One region of the Pseudomonas sp. LB3P31 genome, then DNA from elsewhere that is predicted to be linked to it. Evidence: riboswitches for the same ligand, from Rfam matches in the RefSeq annotation. Region 1 holds a riboswitch; each other region holds the start of a gene.
The links. Region 1 has a riboswitch for cobalamin ahead of cobW (cobalamin biosynthesis protein CobW). Riboswitches for the same ligand answer to the same signal wherever they lie in the genome.

Region 2: another riboswitch for cobalamin. It lies ahead of ACYZTK_RS25625 (ABC transporter substrate-binding protein); the one in region 1 lies ahead of cobW (cobalamin biosynthesis protein CobW).
Region 3: another riboswitch for cobalamin. It lies ahead of cobO (cob(I)yrinic acid a,c-diamide adenosyltransferase); the one in region 1 lies ahead of cobW (cobalamin biosynthesis protein CobW).

The regions. Positions count from the first base shown of each region.
Region 1 covers NZ_CM142710.1:653,050-655,309, forward strand. The annotation lists gene cobN (cobaltochelatase subunit CobN) at 1-274, opposite strand, end outside; gene cobW (cobalamin biosynthesis protein CobW) at 278-1,339, opposite strand; cobalamin riboswitch at 1,438-1,655, opposite strand; cobalamin riboswitch at 1,845-2,072, shown strand; gene ACYZTK_RS02820 (CbtB domain-containing protein) at 2,194-2,260, shown strand, end outside.
Region 2 covers NZ_CM142710.1:5,632,428-5,634,687, forward strand. The annotation lists gene ACYZTK_RS25620 (FecCD family ABC transporter permease) at 1-148, opposite strand, end outside; gene ACYZTK_RS25625 (ABC transporter substrate-binding protein) at 145-1,158, opposite strand; cobalamin riboswitch at 1,296-1,490, opposite strand; gene ACYZTK_RS25630 (VOC family protein) at 1,679-2,080, shown strand; partial or broken gene ACYZTK_RS25635 (low affinity iron permease family protein) at 2,196-2,260, opposite strand, start outside.
Region 3 covers NZ_CM142710.1:1,639,734-1,641,993, forward strand. The annotation lists gene ACYZTK_RS07345 (cobyrinate a,c-diamide synthase) at 1-370, opposite strand, end outside; gene cobO (cob(I)yrinic acid a,c-diamide adenosyltransferase) at 367-978, opposite strand; cobalamin riboswitch at 1,060-1,293, opposite strand; gene ACYZTK_RS07355 (PQQ-dependent sugar dehydrogenase) at 1,423-2,260, shown strand, end outside.

The sequences.
Region 1 (2,260 bases):
AGCCGATGCCGCCGTGCAGAGAGATCAGGATCACCTTGGCGTGGCGCAGCACCTCGTCGACGTAAAGGTCGACCGAAGCGTGGTTCTGCACCTGCATCGGGTTGGCCAGGCGCACGCTCGGGTAATCGTCGGGCAGTTGCTGTGCGGCCTCGGCAAGCAGCGCCAGGCTCGAATCGCCGCTGCACAGGATCACCAGTTCGGCGGGGGTCTGTCCAAGGTCGGCAATGTTGTCATCCGAGACGAATCCGCCGGGCTGGGTCCTGAGCAGGTGCATGGCTTACACGCTGAGCGCGGCGCGCAGCTGCGCTTCAAGTTGCACGGCGTCCAGTTCCTGGCCGATCAGCACCAGGCGCGTGGTGCGCGCTTCGTCGGCGCCCCACTGGCGGTCGAAGTGCTTGTCGAAACGTGTGCCCACGCCCTGGATCAGCAGGCGCATCGGCTTGTTCGGGATCGCCGCAAAGCCTTTGACGCGCAGGATGCCGTGCTTGACGACCAGTTGGGTCAATGCGTCCAGCAGCAGGCTTTCGTCGGCTTGCGGCAGTTCGATGGAAATCGAATCGAAGGCATCATGATCGTGATCGTCTTCACCTTCGTGGTGGTGATCATGATGACTGTGGCGACCGTCAATGTGCTCCTCGGAACCGGCACCGAGGCCGATCAACACGTCCAGTGGCACGCGACCACTGCTGGCTTCGATGACCTTGACCGCCGGTGGCAATTCCTCGGCGACTTCCAGGCGCACCCGGGCCAGGTCTTCCGGGCTGATCAGGTCGGACTTGTTGAGGATGACCAGGTCGGCGCTGGCCAATTGGTCAGCGAACAGTTCGTGCAGTGGCGATTCGTGATCCAGGTTCGGATCAAGCTTGCGCTGGGCGTCGACCTGGTCCGGGAACGCGGCGAAAGTGCCCGCCGCGACCGCCGGGCTGTCGACCACGGTGATCACCGCATCTACCGTGCAGGCGCTGCGGATTTCCGGCCACTGGAAGGCTTGGACCAGGGGCTTTGGCAGGGCCAGGCCGGAGGTTTCGATCAGGATGTGGTCGAGGTCGCCGCGACGGGCCACCAGTTCGCGCATCACCGGGAAGAATTCTTCCTGGACGGTGCAGCACAGGCAACCGTTGGCCAGTTCGTAGACGCGGCCGTTGGCCTCTTCTTCAGTGCAACCGATGGAGCACTGCTTGAGGATCTCGCCGTCGATACCCAGCTCGCCAAATTCGTTGACGATGACCGCGATACGGCGGCCCTGGGCGTTGTCGAGCATGTGCCGCAGCAAGGTGGTCTTGCCCGAGCCGAGGAAGCCGGTAACGATGGTGACGGGGAGTTTGGCCAGTGTTTTCATCGGATGCCCTTTGGCAAGGTGGCGGGCATACGGGACGACAATCGCTGCGACAGGCGCGCGCGGGAGAGTTCGCCACCGGATCACCCCGCCCGGTTGTAGTGAGAATCTGTGTCGAGGCAGGTCTCCTGGCTGACGGCGTGCGAGGCCCAGGGCCTGGCATTCACTGCGCCTTCCCGCTCACCCTCGATAGACGCAGGGTTTGCAGTGGCGTGGCAGCGAACATCACCGTTCACAGTTGCGGGGGCAGCCGCGGCATTGACCGCGTTCCCTTCTTAGCTTCGGCCAACGCCGAAGAACCTCGAAAGCGCAAGGCTACGCATGGTCTTGGGGCGGGTCAATGCTCCTGCGTCGCGCCGCTCCCTGTAGGAGCTGCCGAAGGCTGCGATCTCTTGATCTGGCTCTGAAAAAACAAGATCAAAAGATCGCAGCCTTCGGCAGCTCCTACAGAAGCAGTTCGCCAATTGAGAACCCTTGCCAATTGACGCCAAACCCCCGCCCATGCTCTCCTACGCAACTTGTTACGGGTGCCCTTCACAGGGTGAAACGGGAAACCGGTGATTCATGTGCTTTACTCAAGCCCATGTCAGTCCGGTGCTGCCCCCGCAACGGTAAGCGAGCGAAGTGTCAGATCCACTGTGCCAGCAGTTCGGCATGGGAAGGCGACTCTTGCAGGTAACGGCGCAAGCCTGCACCCCTCGTGAGCCCGGAGACCGGCCCGCAACACCTGGCGAACTCAAGGTTCGCCCACTAACAAACCCGCGGTGGGCGGGCGCTGTTTGAGCTTCTGCGTGCCCGATTCGCAGGGGTTTTCCATGCGCTCTATTCACCCCGCTGACAGACCAGAGGGAAGCGCCATGTCGACCATCAGTACTACCGCTAGCCGTACCGCCAGCAGCACCACGACCCTGACTCAACGCCTGA
Region 2 (2,260 bases), 860 kb from region 1:
GCACATGACCGGCCGCCCACAATTTGTTGGCCAATACCTTGAACACCACGCCCGGCTCGATCGGCGTTTCACCAATGGCCACGCCGGCGACCACTGCCAAGAGCAAGGTCATGAAGGCCAACAGCGTGCGAATCAGCGACCTGGTCATTTTGGCAGGTCGTAGCCATTGATCGCGGTGGCCAGGGTTTCCAGGCCATCGAACATCCGCAGGCTGGCCTGCATCGCCATCGCGTCGAGGATGATGATGCGGTTGTTTTTCACCGCGTCCATGTTGCGGGTCACCGGATCGCTGCGCAGGAACGCCAGTTTCTTTTCATGATCGTCGGCGGGAAACCGGCGACGGTCCATGCGGGCAATCACCAGGAATGTCGGGTTGGCCTTGGCGATGGTTTCCCAGCCCACCGTTGGCCATTCTTCATCGGACTGCACCACGTTGCGCACGCCCAGGGTGTTGAGCATGAAGTCGGGAATGCCCTTGTGGCCGGCGACGTAGGGGTCGATATCGAGGCTGGCGCTGGAGAACCAGAACAGCGCGCTGGTGTGCTTGAGGTCCTTGTACTGGACCAAGGCAATCGACTTCGCCAGGCTCGCCTTCAGCTCGGCCGTCAACTGCTGGCCACGCTCCTGCACATCGAAGATTTCTGCCAGCTGGTGGACGCTCTTGTACAGGCTGTCGATGCGGAACGCTTCCAGGCGGGTGCCGTCGGCCCCGACCAGATTGTCCTTGGCTTCGCAGTCGGAAGGCATCAGATAGGTCGGAATATTCAGCTCATCAAACTGCTCGCGGGTGCCGACCGCACCTTGCGGGCCGACCATCCACTCCAGCTCGACGGCCACCAGCTCAGGGCGCTTGCCAATGACCGCTTCAAAACTCGGCTCGTTGTCGGCCAGGCGTTCGATCCGGTCGTTCTCGCTCTGGTAGCGGCCCAGCACATCGTTGAACCATAGCGAAGTTCCCACCAGCCGGTCGCTCAGGCCCATGGCGTAGAGCATTTCCGTGCCGGCCTGGCCGATGGTCACGGCCCGGGCAGGGGCATGCTGGAAGGTCAGCGTGCTGCCGCAGTTTTCTACCGTCAGGGGATATGGGGTCGGTGTCGCCTGGGCGAGGGCGCACAGGCCGAGGCCAGTGATGAGGGCAGCGAAGCGAGGCAGCAGCATGAGGCGATCTCCAGAAACAACCGTACACGTAGCAGGGTCTGGAAACACATCATCGAACGCTGCCGCCGGGGCAGTGCAAGGCCTGTCACCAAGGTGACGCGCGCGGCAAGGATGTCCTCCCCGGACACCCCGCCGGTTAGTAATTTGCTTGGCCGGCAGGTCTCCTGACTGGCGCGTCATCACCTGGCTCCGGCCTTCCCGGGAAAAATCCCAGTGGCAGTCGTGGAGCAGGCTCAGCACCTACAGTTGCGGGGGCAGTTCCGTTTGATGCTGCGAGAGCATCACGGATTCCCTATTAATCCCATGTGGAAACCGGCGGCGGCATGGTAGTCGATCAGGTGGTACTTGGGGAATCTGTGTGATCGCGCCCCCACTCAAAATCGCCGGCAGCGGCGACCGCAACGTGTCCCGTCCCCCCGTAGGAGCTGACGAGTGCAACGAGGCTGCGATCTTTTGATCTTGCCTCTAAGCTAATCACACTGAACGCGATCCCCAAAAACAGCCCATCCCAGGAGCCCCCATGTTCAGCCACATCATCATCGGCGCCCGCGATCTCGTCGCCATGACCACCTTCTACGACGCAGTCCTGCAACCCCTGGGCCTGGAGCGCATGCCCGACGAAAACGACGGCGGCCCGCCCGGTTCGGGCTGGCAGTATCCGGGCAAGAGCTGGCCACAGTTTTTCATCCAGCTGCCCTACAACGGGTTACCTGCCAACTGGGGCAATGGCACCCAGGTCAGCTTTGCCTGTCGCTCGCGCGATCAGGTGCAGGCCGCCTGGTCTGCGGCGATTGCCGGGGGAGCGACAGATGAGGGCGCCCCCGGGATACGCGCGCATTACTCGCCGGATTATTTCGGCGCGTACTGCCGGGATCCGGAGGGCAATAAGTTGTGCTTTGTGCATGCGGATGGGTTGGAGTGACAACCAATCGCGAGCAGGCTCACTCCTACAGGGGATCGTTGGTGTGCCCGATACCTGTGCCTGGCCCAAATCCCTGTAGGAGTGAGCCTGCTCGCGATAGCTACATCAGCCGTGATCAATCATCCAGCTGAATCGCCTCCACATCCCCCAGCGAGCTGTAATGCTTGCGCAACTTCCTAA
Region 3 (2,260 bases), 990 kb from region 1:
TGGCAGTGCCGTCGATCACCGCCAGCACCGGCACGCCGAAATGCCGCGCCAGGTCGGCACTTGATGGTGTGCCGTCGAACAGCCCCATCACCCCTTCAATCAGGATCAGGTCCGCCTCGCCGGCGGCTTCCCACAGCAGCCGACGACTGTCCTGCTCGCCGACCATCCACATATCCAGTTGATAGACCGGCGCACCACTGGCGCGCTCGAGAATCATCGGGTCGAGAAAGTCCGGGCCGCACTTGAATACGCGCACCTTGCGCCCCTGGTTGCGATGCAACCGGGCCAGCGCAGCGGTCACGGTGGTCTTGCCCTGACCGGAGGCCGGCGCGGCAATCAGTACCGCCGGGCAATGCCGAGGCTGACTCACAACTCAACGCCTTTTTGCGCCTTGATCCCGGCCTGGAACGCGTGTTTGACCACGCCCATTTCAGTCACGGTATCGGCCAGTTCAATCATCTCCGGCTTGGCTCCGCGGCCAGTCACCACCACGTGCTGCATCGGCGGGCGGGCCTGCAGATCACTGAGCACCTGATCGAGATCGAGATAGCCGTGCTTGAGGGCGATGTTCAACTCATCGAGCACCACCAGGCCGATCGACGGGTCGCGCAGCAACTCGCGGGACACCGCCCAGGCGGCCTCGGCGGCGGCGATATCACGCTGGCGGTCCTGGGTTTCCCAGGTGAAGCCCTCGCCCATGACGTGGAACCGCACCTGCTCCGGAAAGCGCCTGAAGAACAGTTCTTCTCCGGTGCTGTTACGCCCCTTGATGAACTGCACCACGCCGCACTGCATGCCATGGCCCATGGACCGCGCGAGCATGCCGAACGCCGAGCTGCTTTTGCCCTTGCCATTACCGGTAAGCACCAGCAGCAAGCCGCATTCATTCGGGGAGTTGGCGATGCGTTCGTCGATCACGGCTTTTTTGCGCAACATGCGCGCCAGGTGGCGTTCGTCACGCTCGGGGGTATCAGACATGGGGAAGCTCTCCGTTGGGGCTGGATAACGGCGGGCAGGCACAAGAATAGACGGCAAGAAGCCTGGCATCGCCCACCGTGATGCCGCTGGATGGATCAGGCCGGTCTCCGGGCTCATGAGCGGCTGCAGGCCGGACTGCGCGCCTTCCCATATCGATCGCTCGACACAGTGGCACTCGGCGCAGTCTTCACTCATTTACCGTTGCGGGGGCAGCGCCGGGATCGTGATCGGTCCTCCATGGAGATGATCACTCACCGGCTTCCCTGTTTCACCCTGTCGACAACGTCACAGGGCACCTGAAACAAGCCGCGAAGGTTAGAGGGTTGGGGGTGGAGCGTCAATTAAAGAGCGGCTTCAACGGCTGATTTGCTGTCGCACCGTTGAACCATCGCGCATTTGCGCTTCTCTACTGAACAGGTCACTGCATTCATAGGGAAGGTCAGCATGCGCAAGTCCCAACTCGTTTTCGTTGTCGCGTTAGCCGGAGGACTCGCCGCCTGCGGTGAAACTTCCAGCCTGCAAGTCTCCGACGGCACCGGTCCGTCACCCAAACTGCCAGAACCGAACAAGACCCTGATGCCGACGGTGAACATCGCCCCGGCAATCGGCTGGCCGGACGGCGCCAAACCGACTGCCGCCACTGGAACCCAGGTGGCTGCGTTTGCCGAAGGCCTCGATCACCCGCGCTGGCTTTACGTGCTGCCCAATGGTGACGTGCTGGTGGCCGAAACCAACGCCCCGCCCAAACCCGACGACGGCAAAGGCATCAAGGGCTGGGTCATGAAGAAAGTCATGGGCCGCGCCGGCGCCGGCGTCCCCAGCCCGAACCGCATCACTCTGCTGCGCGATAAAGATCACGACGGTATCGCCGAAACCCGCACGGTGTTCCTGGAAAATCTCAATTCGCCGTTTGGCATGACCCTGGTGGGCAATGATCTGTACGTCGCCGACACCGATCGACTGCTGCGCTTCCATTATGAAACCGGCGATACATCGATCAAGTCGCAACCGATCAAGGTAGTCGACCTGCCAGGCGGCACGCTGAATCACCACTGGACCAAGAACGTTATCGCCAGCAAAGACGGCAGCAAGCTGTACGTCACTGTCGGCTCGAACAGTAACGTCGCAGAAAACGGCATGGACAAGGAAGAAGGCCGCGCGGCGATCTGGGAAGTGGACCGCGCCACCGGCAATCACCGAATCTTCGCCTCCGGCCTGCGCAACCCCAACGGCATGGCCTGGGAACCCCAGAGCGGTGCGCTGTGGACCGCGGTCAACGAGC